3 regions of the Pseudomonas palmensis genome follow, and region 1 is predicted to be linked to each of the others. Evidence: riboswitches for the same ligand, from Rfam matches in the RefSeq annotation. Region 1 holds a riboswitch; each other region holds the start of a gene.
What was found. A riboswitch is a leader RNA that binds a small molecule or an ion and turns the genes downstream of it on or off. The one in region 1 is predicted to bind cobalamin.
Positions count from the first base shown of each region.

Region 2: another riboswitch for cobalamin. It lies ahead of cobW (cobalamin biosynthesis protein CobW); the one in region 1 lies ahead of ACPRTJ_RS19795 (ABC transporter substrate-binding protein).
Region 3: another riboswitch for cobalamin. It lies ahead of cobO (cob(I)yrinic acid a,c-diamide adenosyltransferase); the one in region 1 lies ahead of ACPRTJ_RS19795 (ABC transporter substrate-binding protein).

Region 1 is NZ_CP187958.1:4,274,669-4,281,578, reverse strand. It holds gene ACPRTJ_RS19810 (copper chaperone PCu(A)C) at 1-52, opposite strand, end outside; gene ACPRTJ_RS19805 (SCO family protein) at 52-657, opposite strand; gene ACPRTJ_RS19800 (DUF1624 domain-containing protein) at 886-2,058, shown strand; cobalamin riboswitch at 2,099-2,293, shown strand; gene ACPRTJ_RS19795 (ABC transporter substrate-binding protein) at 2,440-3,453, shown strand; gene ACPRTJ_RS19790 (FecCD family ABC transporter permease) at 3,450-4,466, shown strand; gene ACPRTJ_RS19785 (ABC transporter ATP-binding protein) at 4,463-5,254, shown strand; gene ACPRTJ_RS19780 (pseudoazurin) at 5,276-5,713, shown strand; gene ACPRTJ_RS19775 (OprD family porin) at 5,710-6,910, shown strand, end outside.
Region 2 is NZ_CP187958.1:4,997,008-5,003,917, forward strand. It holds gene cobM (precorrin-4 C(11)-methyltransferase) at 1-108, opposite strand, end outside; gene ACPRTJ_RS23045 (cobalamin biosynthesis protein) at 136-540, opposite strand; gene ACPRTJ_RS23050 (CbtA family protein) at 540-1,229, opposite strand; gene ACPRTJ_RS23055 (CbtB domain-containing protein) at 1,241-1,426, opposite strand; cobalamin riboswitch at 1,541-1,769, opposite strand; cobalamin riboswitch at 1,826-2,023, shown strand; gene cobW (cobalamin biosynthesis protein CobW) at 2,122-3,192, shown strand; gene cobN (cobaltochelatase subunit CobN) at 3,196-6,910, shown strand, end outside.
Region 3 is NZ_CP187958.1:3,671,916-3,678,825, forward strand. It holds gene hda (DnaA regulatory inactivator Hda) at 114-818, shown strand; gene ACPRTJ_RS16990 (C40 family peptidase) at 933-1,565, shown strand; gene ACPRTJ_RS16995 (C40 family peptidase) at 1,700-2,233, shown strand; gene ACPRTJ_RS17000 (PQQ-dependent sugar dehydrogenase) at 2,299-3,615, opposite strand; gene ACPRTJ_RS17005 (hypothetical protein) at 3,694-4,272, opposite strand; cobalamin riboswitch at 4,423-4,644, shown strand; gene cobO (cob(I)yrinic acid a,c-diamide adenosyltransferase) at 4,780-5,391, shown strand; gene ACPRTJ_RS17015 (cobyrinate a,c-diamide synthase) at 5,388-6,683, shown strand; gene bluB (5,6-dimethylbenzimidazole synthase) at 6,680-6,910, shown strand, end outside.

The DNA.
Region 1 (6,910 bases):
ACAGGGACAGCAACGCCATCGCGCCAAGCGCGTGTTTCACGGGAGAACGCATTAACAAACCTCCATTACGGTAAGCAGGTCTTCGGTGCATTCCCTGGCATTGAGGGAGTGCGAGAGGCCAAGGCGCAGCACGCCACGCGAGTCGAACACGTAGCTGGTCGAGCTGTGGGAAATGGTATAGGTGTCGCCGGCCGGCACCTTCTCGTAGAACACGCCGAATTCCTTGGCCACTGCGGCCGTCTCTTCCAGGGTACCGGACAGCGCCACGAACGAGGGATCGAAGGCCTTGACGTAGGCGTCCAGCACTTCGGGGGTGTCGCGCTCGGGGTCCAGGCTGATGAACACCACCTGCAGGAAGTCGGCGTCGCGGCCCATCAGCTTCTTGATCTGCACCGCGCGGGCCAGGGTGGTGGGGCACACCGCCGGGCATTGGGTGAAGCCGAAGAACACCATCGGCATCGAGCCCTGGAAGCTCGACAGGGTCATCACGTTGCCTTGCGGATCCTTGAGCTTGAAGGTGCGGCCGAGGATCTTGTTGCTCAGGTCCTTGCCGTATTTGAAGTCCAGCGCGCCGGAGTTGTTGCAACCTGCCAGGGCACCGAGGCCGAGCAGGCCGAGCCCGGCGATCACCGTGCGCCGGGTCAGTAAATCGTTCATGTAACCATCCTTTTGGGAAGGTGCCGGCCCCGAGAGCGGGAGCCTTGTGCAAGGGTTTTGCGAGGCGGCATTTTGTCACGCAGGGTCGACGGGTTCCAGCGCGCAGCGCCAGATGGGTGCGGTCTGATGTCGCAGCATGGCAGTCAAGATTGTAAGGAAGATTTACCGAGCGAATAGAAATGTTATACAGTAACCATTCAATTCGCCCCCTCTGCCTGCGACCTTTCAATGACTAGCGCTACTGCCCTCCCCGCCGCCAGCAAACCGAGCCAACGCCTGCTGTCCATCGATGCCCTCAGGGGCCTGGTGATCCTGTTCATGCTGCTGGACCACGTGCGCGAAACCTTCTTCCTGCACCGCCAGGTGAGCGATCCGATGGCCATCGACAGTACCGAACCTGCGCTGTTCGTCAGCCGTACGCTGGCCCACCTGTGCGCCCCGGTGTTCGTGCTGCTGACCGGTCTGTCGGCCTGGCTTTATGGCCAGAAGCACCAGGGCCGGGGCGATGTGTCGGCCTTTCTGTTCAAGCGCGGGCTGTTTCTGGTGGTGCTGGAGTTCACCCTGGTGAACGTCGCCTGGACCTTCCAGCTGCCGCCCAGCGTGATCTACCTGCAGGTGATCTGGGCCATCGGCATCAGCATGATCGCCCTGGCGGCCCTGGTGTGGTTGCCGCGCCCGCTGTTGCTGGTGCTGGGCGCCGCGATCGTGGCCGGTCACAACCTGCTCGACGGCCTGCACTTTGCGCAGGGCTCTGCGCTGCACGTGCCGTGGGCGATCCTGCATGACCGCGGCTGGCTCGAGTTCTCCGACAGCCTGCGCCTGCGTACCTCGTACCCGGTGCTGCCGTGGGTCGGCGTGATCGCGCTGGGCTACGGCCTGGGCCCCTGGTTCGCCCACTCGATGCCGGCCGCCACGCGCCAGCGCCGTCTGCTGCTGGCAGGCCTGGCAACCCTGCTCGGCTTTGTCGCCCTGCGCCTGCTCAACGGCTACGGCGAGGCGCCTTGGACGGTTCAGGCCGACACCGCGCACACCCTGATGAGCTTCTTCAACATCACCAAGTACCCGCCCTCGCTGCTGTTCCTGGCCCTGACCCTGGGGGCTGGCCTGCTGTTGCTGCTGGGCCTGGAGCGCGCCGGGCAGCGTCGGTGGATCAGCACCCTGGCGGTGTTCGGCGCCGCACCGATGTTCTTCTACCTGCTGCACCTGTATGTGCTGAAAGTGGCGTACCTGGCCTGCGTTGCACTGCTGGGCCTGAACCAGGGCAATTACTTCGGCTTCGATGGTATCTGGGCGGTGTGGCTGACCGCCGTGCTGCTGGCCGTGGCGCTGTTCCCGCCGGTGCGCTGGTTTGCCGCGTTCAAGGCCCGCCGTCGCGACATTGCCTGGCTCAAGTACCTCTGAGGCTGGCGGGGTTTTGTTTCCCTGCGGGCGGCGTGATCGACTACCATGCCGCCCGCCGGTTTCCACACGGAATCAATAGGGAATCCGAGACGCCACTGCATGGCGTCAAACGGAACTGCCCCCGCAACTGTAAGTGCCGAGCCTGCTCCTGAAATGCCACTGGGTGACCCCCGGGAAGGCCGGAGCCAGGTGACGACGCACCAGTCAGGAGACCTGCCGGCACAGCAACAATCACTAACCGGCGGGGTGTCCGGGGAGTACATCTGTGCCGCGAGCGCCCCGCGCGCCGAACGGCCTTGCCCTGCCCTCGCGGCAGCGCCTGTCGATGTGTTTCCAGGTTGTACACCCCTGCCCGTGTACGGTTCGAATGGAGATCGCATCATGCAGTTGCCCCGCCTTGTCACCCTGCTCGCGGGACTGGGTCTGTCGACCCTGGCCCAGGCCGCCCCGACCCACTACCCGCTCACGCTGCAGAACTGCGGCATGCCGCTGACCTTCCAGCACGCGCCCGACCGCGCCGTGACCATCGGCCAGGCCGGCACCGAGATGTTCTACGCACTGGGCCTGGGCGACAGGCTGGTCGGCACCTCGCTGTGGTTCAACGATGTGCTGGCGCAGTACAAGGTGCAGAACGACAAGGTCGAGCGCCTGGCCGACAACGACCCCAGCTTCGAGGCGGTGATCGGCAAGCGCCCGCAACTGGTGGCGGTGCAGCTGGAGTGGATGGTCGGCCCGCAGGGCGTGGTCGGCACCCGCGAGCAGTTCCATGAGCTGAACATCCCCACCTACCTGATGCCGTCCGACTGCGAGGGCAAGGACAACCTGGTCGGCGCCGACGGCACCCGCCTGGAGCCGTTTCGCATCGACAGCATCTACAACAGCATCAGCCAGCTGGCCGAGATCTTCGACGTGCAGGCGCGTGGCGAGCGGTTGAACAGCGAGCTCAAGGCACGCCTGGCCAAGGCTGCCGCCACCGTGAAGGGCAAGGATCTGAAGGACACCAGCGCCCTGTTCTGGTTCTCCAGCGCAGACCTGGACATCGACCCGTACGTGGCCGGGCGCAAGGGTATCCCCGACTACATGCTGCAGACCCTGGGCGTGCGCAACGTGGTGCAGTCCGATGAGGAATGGCCGACCGTGGGCTGGGAAACCATCGCCAAGGCCAACCCCACCTTCCTGGTGATCGCGCGCATGGACCGTCGTCGCTTCCCGGCCGATGACTACCAGAAGAAACTCGAATTCCTGCGCAGCGACCCGGTCACGCGCAACATGGACGCGGTCAGACACAACCGCATCGTGATTCTCGATGCACATGCCATGCAGGCCAGCACGCGCCTGTTCAGCGGCATGGAGACCCTGGCCTCGGCCATCAACGGCTTCGACCTGGCGCCATGACAGGCAGCGTTGTGCGCGGCCTGCTCGCGTGCCTGGCCCTGCTGCTGGCGATACTGGCAGGGGTGGCGATTGGCGAAACGCCGATCGCCCCCTCGGTGGTGCTGCAGGTGCTGGCCAACAAGCTATGGGCCGCCGGGCACCTGCTGGACCCGATCGATGAAGGCATCGTGTGGAACTACCGCCTGACCCGTGCGCTGGTGGCCGCCGCCTGCGGCGCGGGGTTGGCCACCTGCGGGGTGGTACTGCAGTCGCTGCTGCGCAACCCGCTGGCCGACCCGTACCTGCTCGGCATCTCGGCCGGCGCCTCCACCGGCGCGGTGCTGGTGGCGCTGCTGGGGCTGGGCGCGGGGGCGATCACGCTGTCGCTGGGCGCCTTCGTCGGGGCCATCGCGGCCTTCGCGCTGGTGGCGCTGCTGGCCCGTGCCAGCGGGCCGTCCAACAGCACGGGGCAGATCATCCTCGCCGGGATCGCCGGCTCGCAGCTGTTCAACGCGCTCACCGCCTTTCTGATCACCCGGTCGGCCAGTGCCGAGCAGGCGCGCGGCATCCTGTTCTGGCTGCTGGGCAACCTCAGTGGCGTGCGCTGGCCGTCGGTGTGGCTGGCGGTGCCGGTGGCGCTGGCCGGCCTTGCGGTGTGCGTGTGGCATCGGCGGGCGCTGGACGCCTTCACCTTCGGCAGCGACTCGGCTGCCTCGCTGGGCATCCCGGTACGCCGCGTGCAGGTGCTGCTGATCAGCTGCGCGGCACTGGTGACGGCAGTGATGGTGTCGATCGTGGGCGCCATCGGCTTTGTCGGGCTGGTGATTCCGCATGCGATGCGGCTGCTGTTCGGTACCCCCCATGCGCGCCTGCTGCCGGCCAGCGCGCTGGGTGGCGCGCTGTTCCTGATTGCCGCCGACGTGCTCTCGCGCACCCTGATCAAGGGCCAGGTGATTCCGGTGGGGGTGATCACGGCGCTGGTCGGCGCACCGGTGTTCGCATTGATACTGATTGGCCGCAGGAGCGCCCGATGAACGCTGTCACCCACCCGCTGGATGAAGCTGCACTGCGCTGCACCGGGCTGGGTTTGAAGGTGCGCGATGCCGTGCTGCTGGACGCGGTCGACCTTGAGGTGCGCCGTGGCGAGACCCTGGGTATCGTCGGCCCCAACGGCTCGGGCAAGTCCACCCTGCTCAAGCTGCTGGCCGGGCTGCGCACGCCCACCTGCGGCGAGGTGCAGCTGGGCAGCAACGCGCTCAGGCAGCTGCCACGCCGCGAGGTGGCGCGGCGGTTGGCAGTGGTCGAGCAACAGGCCGACACCAGCGATGCGATCAACGTGTTCGATGCCGTGGCCCTGGGCCGCACGCCGTGGTTGTCGGCGTTGCGCCCGTGGTCGGCAGACGATCACGCCATCGTGCAGCAGGCCCTGGCCGACGTGGATGCCACCCACCTGGCAACACGCAGCTGGCGCAGCCTCTCCGGTGGCGAGCGCCAGCGCGTGCACATCGCCCGGGCCCTGGCGCAACGCCCGCAGCTACTGTTGCTCGACGAGCCGACCAACCACCTCGACATCCAGCACCAGCTGGGCATTCTGCGCCTGGTTCAGGCGCTGCCGGTGACCACCCTGATCGCCCTGCACGACCTCAACCAGGCCCTCACCTGCGATCGCCTGGCCGTGCTCGAGCGCGGCCGCCTGGTGGATGTCGGCCCGCCGTTGCAGGTGCTGACCCCGCAACGCCTGCAGGCCACCTTCGGGGTGCAGGCGCACTACCTGACCGACCCCTTCGACGGCGCGCAGATCCTGCGCGTTCGTTCCCCTTGACCTGAAATGGATAGCCCGCCCATGCGCCTTGCCGCCTTGCCCCTGCTGCTCGCCAGCGCCCTGCTCGCCCCTTCGGTATCGGCCGAGGTGCACGAAGTGAAAATGCTCAACCGTGGTGCGACCGGCAGCATGGTGTACGAGCCGGACTACCTGCGCATCGCCCCCGGCGATTCGGTGAAGTTCATCGCCACCCAGAGCGGGCACAATGCCGCCTCGCTGCCCGGCCTGCTGCCCGAAGGCGCCGAGGCGTTCAAGGGCAGGATCAACCAGCAAATCGAGCAGACCTTCAACGTGCCGGGCCTGTACGGCATCCAGTGCATCCCGCACCTGTCGATGGGCATGGTGATGCTGATCCAGGTCGGTGAGCCCGCCGCCACGCCACCAAGCCTGCCGAGCACCTTGCCCAGGCGTGCAGCAGATCGTCTTGCCGCCCTGCTGCAACGCGAGGCCGCACAATGATCGCACTGCGCACCCGTTCGGCCCTGCTGCTGGCATTGGCCGGGCCGGCGCCCCTGGTGCTGGCCGAATCGGCCCAGGAGCAGGCCAACGGCCTTATCGAAGACAGCACCTGGAGCCTGCTCAACCGCAGCGTGTACGACAACCGCGAATACCGCCACGGCGCGCGCAACAGCGGCGCACGCAATGCCTACAAGCCCCGTGCCGAGCGCAACGGTTATGCCGAGGAATGGGCCTATGGCCTGATGGGCACGTTGCAGTCGGGCTTCACCCAGGGCCTGATCGGCGTGGGCGTGGATGCCCATGCCTACCTCGGCGTGCAACTGGACAGCGGCGGCGGACGCGCCGGCAAGGCGCGCCTGCTGGGGCTGGACAACCACGGCCACCCCAAGAACGAATTCAGCCGCGGCGGCGCGGCGGTCAAGCTTCGGGCCTCCTCCACCGTGCTGTCGTATGGCGAACAGCGGGTCAAGACCCCGGTGTTCAGCTCGTCCGACAGCCGCCTGCTGCCCGAAACCGCCACCGGGGTGCTGGTCACCAGCAACGAGTTCGAAGGGGTGAAACTGGTAGGCGGGCACTTCACCGAGAGCACCGACCGCAACGCCAGCAGCCATGACCAGGGGTTCGTGGTGAACTACTCCAACGCAGCAAAGGGCGATGCCTTCGACCTGGCCGGGGTGGTCTACAGCGCAAGCCCGAGCCTCAGCGCCAGCCTGTACACCTCGCGCTACGAAGATACCTGGAACCAGCACTACCTGGGCGGCACCTTCAGCCATGCACTGGACGCCAACCGCTCGCTCACCTTCAACCTCAACCTTTACCGCACCACCGACACCGGCAAGGCGTTGTCCGGGCAGATCGACAACACCACCTGGAGCCTGCTCTCGACCTACGCACAAGGGCCGCACAGCTTCAGCCTGGGCTACCAGAAGGTCGATGGCGACACACCGTTCGACTATGTGACCCGTGGCGCGATCTTCATCAGCAACGCCGTGCAATTGTCGGACTTCAACGCCCCCAACGAGCAGTCGTGGCAGGCCCGCTACGACCTGGCGATGACCCCGTGGGGCCTGCCCGGGCTGGTGCTGAGTGCGGCGTATGTGCGCGGCAGCCGCATCGATGGCAGCCACGTCGACCCGCGTGGCGGCTATGCGTACCTGGGCTACGGCGAAGGCGGCAAGCACTGGGAGCGCGACCTGG
Region 2 (6,910 bases), 720 kb from region 1:
CAGCGAGCCGGCATAGATGATCACCGGGCAGCTGTGGATCAGGCGCTGGCCCTTGACGGTGATCAGCTCGGGGTCGCCCGGGCCGGCACCGATGAAATAGACGGTCATGATGAATCCTTGGAAGATTGCGCGGCATTATCCGTCAAACGGCGGGGCCCAGGCCAATGCCAGGGTGGCGGCGCCTTGCACGGTGCGTGGCAGGCGCAGTGCGGCATTGGCGCCGCCGCGTTGCTCGGCCAGGGCCAGCGCGGCGCTTTCGGCCACCCCATGGCAGCCGCTGAGGGCGAACGCCGTGGGCGAACGGTGGCTCAGGCGGCTTTCGAAGGGGGCCAGTTGCGCGGCCGAAAAGAATACCAGCGGCAACCCCAGTTGCCTGGCCAGTTCATGCAGGCCGGGCTCGTCGGCCTTGAGGTCGATGCTGGCCAGCCCGGCGAGGGCAGAGGCGGGCAGGTGATGGGCGAACAGGGTCTGCTGGAGCAGGGCAGCCAGTTCGCGGGCCGGGCAGCCGCGACGACAGCCCAGCCCGGCATACAGCTGCATCAGGCTGGCTGGCGACGGTACAGCCAGGCACTGAGCAGGCCCAGGGCCAGCCAGAACGCGGCATTGGTCAACAGCGACGCCACTTTGAACTGCGCCTCCAGTGCTTGCGGCGCCAGGCTCTCGTGCACCTCCGGCTGCGGCGCACCGATCACGTGCGGAACAACCAGCAATGCCACACCCAGCGCCTTGAGCAGCCAGTTGTGGGCAAACACGATCAGGGCCAGGCCGGCAGCGGTGGCAGCCGCGGCGCCCACCCACCACAGTTGACGCTGCGCCAGGTCGGCGGCGGCGGTGCCCGGCAGCTCTGGCGGCAGCCCGAGGGTGGGCGCCAGGCAGAATACCGCGAACCCGGCAAGCCCCCAGGCTGCACCGGTGGCGGTACGGCCCGGCGCACGCAGGGTGTACAGCGCAGCCAGGATCAGGGCAAAGCCGACGGCCACCACCAGGTTGCCACCGGTGGTCGACAGCACGCGCTGCCAGCCGTCTTCAGGCGACCAGGCCTCGGCATCGTGGTGGTGGCCTTCACCCGCGGCGTCGGCATGTTCATGGGTTTGGGCGGCTGGTGCCGGGTTCTCGTAGGTTTCGGCCTGCAGAATCAGCGGTGCGACCCAGAAGCTTTGCAGCAGGGTCAGCAGCAGGGCGGCGAGCAGGCCGGTAAAGCCTGCGGTGCGGGCAATGCGCTTGATCATCGGGGCAGGTCTCAGTGGCAAGGGAACGCGGCGCTGTGGCGGGTATCGTGGGCAGCGTTGTGCACCGCCTCGATGTGCGAGAAGCCGGCGAAGTAGACCAGGCAAAGGCCCAGCAGCGATGCGCCGATGGCGACGGCCAGGCGCTGGCTGAGGGTAGTGGGGGTGACGAGGGGCTGGCTGGCGGTACTGATGGGCATGGCGCGTTCCTTTTTGCTGTTGTCGTGTCGTCGGGGCTGTCGGCAACAGGCAAGCGCGGCCAACCCCTGCGCGAGGCTCGCCCAGGGGTTCAACAGCGCCCGCCCACCGCGGGTTTGTCATGACTGTATCGGGCCGGTCTCCGGGCTTGCGAGGGCTGGCAGCATGCTCAGCCTGAGGGCGTCACCTTCCCATGCCGCACAGCTGGCACAGTGGTAAAGACGCTTTCCTCGCTTACCGTTGCGGGGGCAGCACCGGATTTGTCGCTGCTTCTTTGCAGAAGCGGCTGACGCACCGGTTTCCCGTTTCACCTTGTAAAAAGGCACCCGAACGAATGCGGCTAGCAAATCATGCGCGCCGGCATCCGTCAATACAGCGGTTGACCTGCCCCGGACCACTGCGTAGCCTAGCCGCTTCGAGGTTCTGCGGCCCTGGCTGCAGCTAAGACGGGAATACGGTTCAAGCCGTGGCTGCCCCCGCAACTGTAAGCGTTAACGGCATCGGCCGTGCCACTGCCCCGGGCGGGAAGGCGTCGATGCTGCCGGCAGGCGTGCCGGCACAGCGCGAGCCAGGAGACCTGCCTCGAACAGTTTCCGACTTTCAACCGGGCGGGGTGATCCGGTGGCGAATGCGCTCAGGCAGCAAGGCTCCTGCGGCTCTCGTCCTGCATGCCCGCCATCCTGCCAAGGGCACCCCCATGAAAACACTGGCCAAACTCCCCGTCACCATCGTTACCGGCTTCCTCGGCTCGGGCAAGACCACCCTGCTGCGGCACATGCTCGACAACGCCCAGGGCCGCCGCATCGCGGTGATCGTCAACGAGTTCGGCGAGCTGGGCATCGATGGCGAGATCCTCAAGCAGTGCAGCATCGGCTGCACCGAGGAAGAAGCCAGCGGGCGCGTCTACGAGCTGGCCAACGGCTGCCTGTGCTGCACCGTTCAGGAAGAGTTCTTCCCGGTGATGCGCGAGCTGGTGGCGCGCCGTGGCGACCTGGACCATATCCTCATCGAAACCAGCGGCCTGGCGCTGCCCAAGCCGCTGGTGCAAGCCTTCCAGTGGCCGGAAATCCGCAACGCCTGCACGGTCGATGCGGTGATCACCGTGGTCGACAGCCCGGCCGTGGCCGCCGGCACCTTCGCTGCCTACCCCGACCAGGTGGACGCCCAGCGCAAGCTCGACCCGAACCTGGACCACGAGTCCCCACTGCACGAACTGTTTGCCGACCAGCTGGCCAGCGCCGACCTGGTGGTGCTGAACAAGGCTGACCTGATCGCTGCCGACGACCTGGCCAGGGTGCGCGCCGAGGTGGCCGAGGAACTGCCGCCTGCGGTCAAGGTGGTGGAGGCCAGCAGCGGCCGCCTGCCGTTGGACGTATTGCTGGGTCTGGGCGCCGAATCCGAGCAGCACATCGACGCGCGCCGTACCCACCACGATTCGCACCATGACGGCGATGACGACCACGACGATCACGACCATGATGCTTTCGACTCCATCTCCATCGAGTTGCCCCAGGCCGACGAAAGCCTGCTGCTCGATGCCCTGACCCAACTGGTGGTGCAGCACGGCATCCTGCGCGTGAAGGGCTTCGCGGCCATTCCGGGCAAGCCGATGCGTCTGCTGGTGCAGGGCGTGGGTACGCGCTTCGACAAGCACTTCGACCGCGCCTGGCGCAGCGACGAGCCACGTACCACGCGCCTGGTGCTGATCGGCCAGGACCTTGACGCCGTGCACCTCGAAGCCAGCCTGCGCGCCGCACTGGGCGCCTGACCCATGCACCTGCTGCGGACCCAGCCCGGCGGCTTTGTGCCGGACGACAGCATCGCCGACCTCGGCCAGACCCCCGCCGACCTGGTGATTCTCTGCAGCGGTGATTCGCACCTGGCACTGCTGGCCGAAACCGCCCAGCAGTTGCCGGACGACTACCCCAGCCTGCGCCTGGCCAACCCGATGCAGGTGCAGAACCATGCTTCGGTCGACCTGTATGTGGACGAAGTGCTGCGCCATGCCAAGGTCATCCTGGTGTCGCTGCACGGCGGCATCGGTTACTGGCGCTATGGCGTGGAGCAACTGGTGGCGCTGGCGGGGCGGGGCGTGCAACTGATCCTGGTGCCGGGCGACGACCGCCCGGACCCTGAGCTGACCAGCCTGAGCACGGTGCCCGCTGCCCAGGCCGAACGGTTGTGGCACTACCTGCGCCAGGGCGGCAAGGCCAATGCGCTGAACCTGTTCCAGTGCCTAGCCAGCCAATGGCTGGGCCGCGACTACCGCTGGGACGAGCCGCAGCAGTTGCCGCGCACCAGTGTCTATCACCCGCAACACCCCCAGGCGAGCGTGGACAGCTGGCGTGCCCTGTGGCAGACCGGCCAGCCCGTGACGCCGATCATCTTCTACCGCTCGCACCTGCAGGCCGCCAACACGGGGTTCATCGATGCGTTTTGCGAGCGTCTGCAAGGCGCGGGGCTCAACCCGCTGCCGATTGCCGTGGCCAGCCTCAAGGAGGCAGCCTGCCTGGACCAGGTCGAGCAATGGCTGGACCAGGTCGACGCGGCCCTGATCATCAACACCACAGGCTTTGCCCAGTCCAGCCCGCAGCAGCCGCATTTGCGCCCGTTCCGGCGCGACATCCCGGTGCTGCAGGCCATCTGCGCACAGGACAACCAGCCGGCCTGGGAGGCCAGCGAACAGGGCCTGGGGGCCCGCGACCTGGCCATGCACATTGCCCTGCCGGAACTGGACGGGCGCATCATCAGCCGACCGATCAGCTTCAAGGACCTGGCCTGGCGCAGCGAACGCAGCCAGTCGGACGTGGTGTGCTACAAGCCGCACCTGGAACGCATGGATTTTGTTGCGGAACTGGCCCGGCGCTGGTGCGAGCTGGCGCGCCTGGGCAACCCGCAAAAACGCGTGGCGCTGATTCTGGCCAACTACCCGACCCGCGACGGGCGCATCGGCAACGGTGTGGGGCTGGACACCCCGGCGGCGGCGCTCAACATCCTGCGCGCCATGCAGGCCCAGGGCTACCCGGTGGGGCCGTTGCCAGACAGTGGCACGGCGCTGATCCAGGCCCTGCTCGGCGGGGTCAGCAACGACCTCGACACGCTCGACCAGCGCCCCTGTGCGCAGAGCATGGCGCTGGACGATTACCGCGCCGCCTTCGCCCTGTTGCCTCAGGCCAACCAGCAGGCGGTGCGCGAGCGCTGGGGCGAGCCGGAGCAGGACCCGATGTTTCGCAGCGGGCGCATGATGGTCGCCGGCCTGCGCCTTGGCCTGACCTTCGTCGGTATCCAGCCGGCGCGCGGTTATCAGGTCGACCCCAGTGCGGTGTACCACGACCCCGACCTGGTGCCGCCGCATGGCTACCTGGCGTTCTACTTCTGGCTGCGCCACGCCTATGCCGCCGATGCGCTGATCCACGTGGGCAAGCACGGCAACCTGGAGTGGCTGCCGGGCAAGGGCGTCGGCCTGTCGGCCGGGTGCTGGCCGGACGCGTTGCTGGGGCCGCTGCCGAACATCTACCCGTTCATCGTCAACGACCCGGGCGAGGGCGCCCAGGCCAAGCGCCGCACCCAGGCGGTGATCATCGACCACCTGATGCCGCCGTTGACCCGCGCCGAAACCTACGGGCCGTTGCGCGACCTGGAACTGCTGGCCGACGAGTACTACGAGGCGCAACTGCTGGACCCGCGCCGGGCCCGTGAACTGCAGCGCGACATCCTCAACCTGGTGCGCGACAACCACATCGACCGCGAGCTGCAGCTGGAAGGCGCGCTGGACGATGCGGCGGTGTGGCTGCCGCGCCTGGACACCTACCTGTGCGACCTCAAGGAGTCGCAGATTCGCGACGGCCTGCATGTGTTCGGCCAATCGCCGGACGGTCGCCTGCGGATCGACACGCTGCTGGCCCTGCTGCGGGTGGAACGTGGTGATGGGCGCGGCCCCAATGCCAGCCTGCTGCGCGCCCTGGCCCGCGGCCTGGGGCTGGGCTTCGACCCGCTGGACTGCGACCTGGGCCTTGCCTGGGAAGGGCCACGGCCGCCCAGCCTGGCACAGGTGAGCAGCGAGGCCTGGCGGACCAACGGCGACACCCGCGAGCGGCTTGAACTGTATGCCGCCCGCCTGATCGAGCAGACCCTCGACGGGGCGCCGGCCAGCCACCAGCACAGCGCCGACGTCGAGGCCGTGCTGCAGGCGCTGCGGGCCCAGGTGGCGCCGCAGCTGGATGCCTGCGGCCCGGCCGAAATGCAGGGCCTGCTGGCGGCGCTGGACGGGCGTTTCGTGCCGGCGGGGCCGAGCGGGGCGCCCAGCCGCGGGCGCCTGGACGTGCTGCCCACCGGCCGCAACTTCTACACCGTGGACGTGCGCCACCTGCCCACCGCCACGGCATGGCGCATCGGTTTCGCCTCGGCCAACCTGATTCTGGAACGCCACCTGCAGGACCACGGCGACCACCTGCGCCAGCTCGGCCTGTCGGTATGGGGCACGGCCACCATGCGCACCGGCGGCGACGACATCGCCCAGGCCATGGCCCTGCTCGGCGTACGCCCGGTATGGGCCAGCGGCAGCCAGCGGGTGGACGACTTCGAGATCCTGCCGGTGAGCCTGCTGGATCGCCCCCGGGTAGACGTGACCCTGCGCGTTTCGGGGTTCTTCCGCGATGCGTTCGGCAACCTGATCAAGCTGTTCGACGCGGCGGTGCAGGCCGTGGCGGCACTGGATGAGCCGGATGACCTCAACCCCCTGGCGGCCAAGGTGCGCAGCGAGCGTGCCGAACTGCTGGCCGCTGGCCTGAGCCCCGAGCAGGCCGAGCGCCAGGCGGGCTGGCGGGTGTTCGGCTCCAAGCCCGGTGCCTACGGCGCCGGGGTGCAGAACGCCATTGACGGCCGTCTGTGGCACAGCCGTGAAGACCTTGCCGAGGTCTACATCAACCATGGCGCGTATGCCTATGGCGCCTCGGACGACGGCACCGCCGCGCGCGAACCCTTTGCCCGGCGCCTGAGCCAGGTGCAGGCGGTGCTGCAGAACCAGGACAACCATGAGCACGACCTGCTCGATTCCAATGACTACTACCAGTTCCAGGGCGGCATGCTCGCGGCGGCAGAAAGCCTGGCCGGCGCCGGCGTTGCCAGTTACCACGGCGATCACAGCCAGCCGGATCGCCCGCGCATTCGCACCCTCAAGGAAGAACTGAACCGGGTGATCCGTGCGCGCGCGCTCAACCCCAAGTGGATCGACGGGGTCAAGCGCCATGGCTACAAGGGCGCGTTCGAGATGGCCGCGACGGTCGACAACCTGTTCGCCTTCGATGCCACCACGCACCTGATCGACGATCATCATTACCAGTCGCTGGCCGAGGCCTATGTGCTCGATGCCGCGACCCGCGAGTTTATCCGCCAGCACAACCCCGAGGCCCTGCGCGACATCACCGAACGTTTGCTGGAGGCCCAGCAGCGCGGGCTGTGGCAGGCTCCGGGCGAGTATCGACAGG
Region 3 (6,910 bases), 600 kb from region 1:
GCCGCGCAAGCCTTTGATTTTGCTAACGCATTGTGCGGTTGGCGTCACGGGTATAGACTTTGCGGACTTTTCACCAAAGGCCCCTTGCGGTTCCTCGGGACTGCCCAGCCAGCATGAAACCGATCCAGTTGCCCCTGGGTGTGCGTCTGCGTGATGACGCCACCTTCATCAACTACTATCCGGGTGCCAACGCCGCCGCATTGGGCTACGTCGAGCGACTCTGCGAAGCCGACGCCGGCTGGACCGAAAGCCTGATCTACCTGTGGGGCAAGCAGGGCGTAGGGCGTACCCACCTGCTGCAGGCCGCGTGCCTGCGCTTCGAGCAACTGGGCGAGCCTGCGGTGTACCTGCCTCTGGCGCAACTGCTCGATCGCGGCGTGGAACTGCTCGACAACCTGGAACAGTACGAACTGGTGTGCCTGGACGACCTGCATGTGATTGCCGGCAAGCCGGACTGGGAAGAGGCCATGTTCCACCTGTTCAACCGCCTGCGCGACAGCGGCCGCCGCTTGCTGCTGGCAGCGTCCAGCTCCCCACGGGAATTGCCGATCAAGCTGGCCGACCTGAAGTCGCGCCTGACCCTGGCGCTGATCTTCCAGATGCGCGCCCTGTCGGATGAAGACAAGCTGCGTGCCCTGCAATTGCGCGCCTCGCGCCGGGGCCTGCACCTCACCGACGAAGTCGGGCATTTCATCCTGACCCGAGGCACGCGCAGCATGAGCGCACTGTTCGACCTGCTCGAACGCCTCGACCAGGCTTCACTGCAGGCGCAGCGCAAGCTGACCATCCCGTTTTTGAAAGAGACATTGGGCTGGTAGGGCCGGCCCAGAGCCTCGGCACATAAAAGTCACATTTTTTTCGATTGAATTTGCAAATCGATCCGATAGAAGGCATAGTCTCGGCTTCATCAAATTCAAGCCACGGTCGTGCCCATGCTAAATCGCTTCGCACCCCTCGTGCCCCTCGCACTTGTGACCTTGCTGTTCGGCTGCGCGACCACCGGTCCCGTCACCCACCAGCAGGCTCCCGCTCCAGTTGCTGCCCAGGCTGCCGCCAAGCCTTCCACCGCTGCGTCGGTGTTCGAAGAAGAGCTGGCCACCGAGCAGGACCTGGAAGCGTTCTCCTCCAGCACCAAGCCCTACGAACTGCCAGCCCTGGCCGACAACATTCTCGAACGTGGCATGTCCCTGATCGGTACCCGCTACCGTTTCGGCGGCACCTCGGAGAAGTCCGGCTTCGACTGCAGCGGCTTCATCGGCTACCTGTTCCGCGAAGAGGCCGGCATGAACCTGCCGCGTTCCACCCGCGAAATGATCAACGTGAAAGCCCCGCTGGTTGCGCGCAACAAGCTCAAGCCAGGCGACCTGCTGTTCTTCAGCACCAATGGTCGCGGCCGCGTCAGCCACGCCGGCATCTATCTGGGCGACGATCAGTTCATCCACTCCAGCAGCCGCCGCAGCGGTGGCGTGCGCATCGACAATCTCGGTGACCGCTACTGGAGCAAGACCTTCATCGAAGCCAAGCGCGCGCTGGCCATGGCACCGACTACCCTGTCGCGTAACTGAGTCTGCGCGTGATGTCCCGCACGGCGGCGTAGCTGAAAAGCTCGCCGCCGTGCGTGTTTACAGAAAACGTCTAATCTAAATTCTCACCTATTTCCGACTTGGGGTCGGGCGGCTTCAGACAGGATGTTCTGACTATGTCGATACTCGCGCGCGTTGCTGTACTTTCCCTGGCGGCCCTGCTGGGTGCCTGCTCCAGCCATGCCCCGCAGAAACCTCAGGTGGTCGAACCGAAGGTGATGGCGCCCCAGGTGTATTTCTCGCCAGTGGCCGAGGATGTGCTGTTCCGGGCTCTGGGCCTGGTGGGCACGCCTTACCGCTGGGGCGGCAATACCCCGGACTCGGGGTTCGATTGCAGCGGGCTGATTGGCTACGTGTACCGGGACGCGGCGGGTATCGCCCTGCCGCGCTCAACCCGCGAGATGATCGGCATTCGTGCCCCGGACATCGACAAGGGTGCGTTGCAGTCGGGCGACCTGGTGTTCTTCGCCACCAATGGCGGCACTCAGGTGAGCCATGCCGGTATCTACGTGGGCGAGGGGCGTTTCGTGCATGCACCGTCAACGGGCGGTACGGTGCGCCTGGACTACCTGTCCAACAGCTACTGGCAGAAGACCTACCTCAACGCCAAGCGCGTGCTGCAGCCGCCGCACCTGGCGCGCAATCCCTGACAGCGTGGCCTGCAAAGCCGGCTCCAGCAGGAGCCGACCTTGCCGACGAACACGTCAGCGCAGTGCTACTGCGCCTTGCTCACCCGCCAGATCACATTGCCCACGTCATCGGCCACCAGCAACCCGCCACGCTGATCGTTCACCACGCCGACCGGGCGCCCCATGGCCTTGCCGTCCTCGTCGAGAAACCCGGTCAGCAGATCAATGGGCTTGCCCGACGGTTTGCCCGCCGTGCTGAACGGCACGAAGATCACCTTGTAGCCACTGTGCGGCTTGCGGTTCCATGAGCCGTGCTGGCCGATGAACGCGCCCTGGTCGAACGGCGCCGGCAAGGCGTTCGGCACGGTAAACGCCAGCCCCAGCGAGGCGGTGTGCGGCCCCACCGCATAGTCCGGCGCTATCGCGCTGGCCACCAGCTTTGCATCCTGCGGCTGTACGCGCTCATCCACATGCTGCCCGTAATAGCTGTAGGGCCAGCCATAGAAGGCGCCGTCCTTCACCGACGTGATGTAGTCCGGCACCAGGTCGCTGCCGATCTCGTCACGTTCGTTCACCGCCGTCCACAGCTGCTGGCTATGGGGTTCCCAGGCCAGGCCGTTGGGGTTGCGCAGGCCGGTGGCGAACAGGCGCTGGCTGCCGGTGGCCGGGTCGACCTCCCAGATCGCGGCGCGGCCTTTCTCCTGCTCCATGCCGTTCTCGGCCACGTTGCTGTTGGAGCCCACGGTCACGTACAGCTTCTTGCCGTCGGGGCTGGCGATCACGTTCTTGGTCCAGTGGTGGTTGAGCGTGCCGCCCGGCAGGTCGACCACCTTGGTGCCGCTGCCCTGCAGGCGGGTGGCGCCTGGCTCGTAGGTGAAGCGCAACAGCCGATCGGTGTCGGCCACATAGAAGTCGTTGCCCACCAGGGCCATGCCGAACGGCGAGTTCAGCCCCTCGATGAAGGTGGTGCGGGTGTCGGCCACGCCGTCCTTGTCGCTGTCACGCAGCAGGGTGATGCGGTTGGGGCTGGGCACTCCGGCGCCGGCGCGGCCCATCACCTTGCCCATCACCCAGCCCTTGATGCCCTTGCCGTCATCGGGCTTGGGCGGCGCGTTGGTCTCGGCCACCAGCACGTCGCCGTTGGGCAGCACGTACAGCCAGCGCGGGTGGTCGAGCTTGTCGGCGAAGGCCACCACCTGGGTGCCTGCCGCAGCCTTGGGTTTGCCGCCCTCTGGCCAGCCGATGGCCGGCGCGATGTTTACCGTGGGGATGAAGGTCTTGTTCGGTTCGGGCAGGCGCGGCGACGGGCCGGTGCCATCGGTGACGTCCAGGCGGGCGTTCTCGCCGCAGGCCACCAGCCCGGTGGTGAGTGCCAGCAGTACAGCAATGCGCATGTTGCCCATGATCGGTGTCCCTCGCGAAGTTGGCCGTGTCCAGTAAGGTAGAGGCGGGCACGTCGGCGAGGTTCCCTCGACAGGGGCTCAGGCCTGCTTGAGCAGCAGCGCGATGCCGGGGTGGTAGCGGCCCACGTCGTCGTGCAGTTTGCGGTAGCCATAGGGGAACACCCAGGCGATGGCGCATGCATTGTGCTTTTGCAGGTCGTCGACCAGGTCCTGAAGCTCTTCGGGGCTGGCGTGTTGCCCGGCCTTGTACGGGCTGACGAACAGCGCGGCGACCTTGAGCTGGCTGGCATAGCCCACCAGGCGAGCCTGGGCGACGCTCTCCTGCAGGGCATCGGTGAGGTCGAGCTTGCCGACCCGTGGCCAGCGCTGGGTGGCTTGCAGGTAGGCGGTCTCTTCCTTGCTGGCGATCACCAGGTCGCAGTGCGCCGCACGCTCGCCTTCGTCGCGCTGCTTCTTGGTCTGCGCACCCTGCAAGGTCACCAGCTCCGCCTGCCAGGCGGCCGCGCTCAGCACGCCAAGGTTGCTTTGCACGCCTTGCCAGTAGGGGGCGTCGCTGTCGCCCAGGGTCTGGTTGTAGCGCTCCAGGCACTCGGCCCAACGTTCCAGGGCGGGGCGCAGGAACTCCAGACGCGGGTTGTTGATGATCAGACCTTGCATGCCGTGCTCCATTGTTATTGTGGATCGGAGAGGTGCGGATAATGGCTATGTGATATCACTGCAGTGAGTGTGACACAAGATGACATAAATGCCATTGATCCAGACCGCTTCGCAGCGCCTTTGATTGACGCTCATGGCCCAACCCTCTAACCTTCGCGACTTGTTTCAGGTGCTCTGCGGCCAAGGTGCCGGCAGGGTGAAACAGGGAAGCCGGTGGGCACGTGCAACGTGCGATTCCGGCGCTGCCCCCGCAACGGTAAATGAGTCGGGATCGCGCAGGGCCACTGGGTGCAACAGCCCGGGAAGGCGCGCGATCCGGGTCGATCAGACCCGCCCATGAGCCCGGAGACCGGCCTGTCACAGATCAACGGCATCACGGAGGGTGATGCGCGGTTCTCCCGGCCAGTGGCAGGGCCTGCGCGTTTTCCGTGTGCCATCGCCAACCTGCTGTCGCGCCGACTCGATCCCCCCGGTCCCTGTGCGCGCCAGTTGCCCACGGAGCCTCCGATGACCGACACCACCGATCGCGACGAACGCCATCTGGCGCGCATGCTGCGCAAAAAAGCGGTAATCGACGAACGCATTGCCAACTCGCCCAATGAATGCGGCCTGCTGCTGGTACTCAGCGGCAACGGCAAGGGCAAGAGCAGCTCGGCCTTCGGCATGCTGGCGCGGGCCCTGGGCCACGGCATGCAATGCGGCGTGGTGCAGTTCATCAAGGGCCGCAACAGCACCGGCGAGGAGCTGTTCTTCCGCCGCTTCCCCGAACAGGTGCGCTACCACGTGATGGGCGAGGGCTTTACCTGGGAAACCCAGGACCGCCAGCGCGACATCGCCGCCGCCGAGGCTGCCTGGGCGGTTTCGCGCCAGTTGCTGCAGAACCCGGCCATCGGTTTTGTAGTGCTCGATGAGCTCAACATCGCCCTCAAGCACGGCTACCTCGACCTCGACCAGGTGCTCGGCGACCTGCAGGCACGCCCACCGATGCAGCATGTGATCGTCACCGGCCGCGGCGCCAAGCCCGAGATGATCGAGCTGGCCGACACCGTGACCGAGATGGGCATGGTCAAGCATGCCTTCCAGGCCGGCATCCGTGCCCAGAAGGGCGTGGAACTATGAGGCAAACCCGTCATTGCCCGGCGGTGCTGATCGCGGCACCTGCATCTGGCCAGGGCAAGACCACGGTGACGGCCGCATTGGCGCGCCTGCACCGTAACCAGGGGCGCAAGGTCCGGGTGTTCAAGTGTGGCCCGGACTTTCTCGACCCGATGATTCTGGAGCGCGCCAGTGGCGCACCGGTGTACCAGCTGGACCTGTGGATGGTCGGCGCCGAGGAAAGCCGGCGCCTGCTGTGGGAAGCCGCCGCCGACGCCGACCTGATCCTGATCGAAGGGGTGATGGGGCTGTTCGACGGTACGCCGTCCAGCGCCGACCTGGCGCGGCATTTCGGCGTGCCGGTGCTGGCGGTGATCGACGGCACGGCCATGGCCCAGACCTTCGGCGCGCTGGCCCTGGGCCTGGCGCGCTACCAGCCCGACCTGCCGTTTGCCGGCGTGCTGGCCAACCGGGTGGGCTCGCTGCGTCACGCGCAACTGCTCGAAGGCAGCCTGACCGAAGGCCTGCGCTGGTACGGCGGGCTGTCGCGGGAAACCGGCATCGAACTGCCCAGCCGTCACCTGGGCCTGGTGCAGGCCAGCGAACTGACCGACCTGGACCTGCGCCTGGACGCCGCCGCCAACGCCCTGGGCGACAGCTGCGAGTCGGCCCTGCCGCCGGCGGTGGCCTTCGATGCGCCGCAGCCGCGCAGCATCGAGCCACTGCTGGCCGGCGTGCGGATCGGCGTGGCGCGCGACGAAGCCTTCGCATTCACCTATGGCGCCAGCCTGGACCTGTTGCGCGAGATGGGCGCACAGCTGAGCTTCTTCTCGCCGATCCACGACCGCCTGCTGCCAGACTGCGACAGCCTGTACCTGCCCGGCGGCTACCCTGAGCTGCACCACCATGCGCTGGCCGCCAACACGCCGATGCTGGCGGCGATCCGGGCCCATCACCAGGCCGGCAAGCCCTTGCTGGCCGAATGCGGCGGCATGCTCTACCTGCTCGATGCACTGACCGATGTGGCCGGCGAACGGGCCGAACTGGCCGGCCTGCTGCCGGGCGAGGCGGTGATGCAGAAGCGCCTGGCGGCCCTGGCCCTGCAAGCGGTAGAGCTGCCCGAGGGCACCCTGCGCGGGCATACCTATCACCATTCGCTGACCAGCACCGCGCTCGAACCCATCGCCCGCGGGCAAAGCCCCAACGGCGGGCGCGGCGCCGAGGCGGTGTACCGTTGCGGCCGGCTGACGGCCTCGTATGTGCATTTCTACTTCCCGTCCAACCCGTCTGCGCTGGCGGCGCTGCTGGCACCATGAGCGACCAGGCCTTCAACGACGCCGAGCGCGCGGCGGTCTACCGCGCCATCGGCGAACGTCGCGACATGCGCCATTTCAGCGGCGGCGAGGTGGCCCCCGAGCTGCTGGCACGCCTGCTGCAGGCGGCGCACCAGGCCCCGAGCGTGGGTCTGATGCAGCCCTGGCGTTTCATCCGCATCACCCGTCGTGAGCTGCGCCAGCAGATCCAGGCGTTGGTGGAGCAGGAG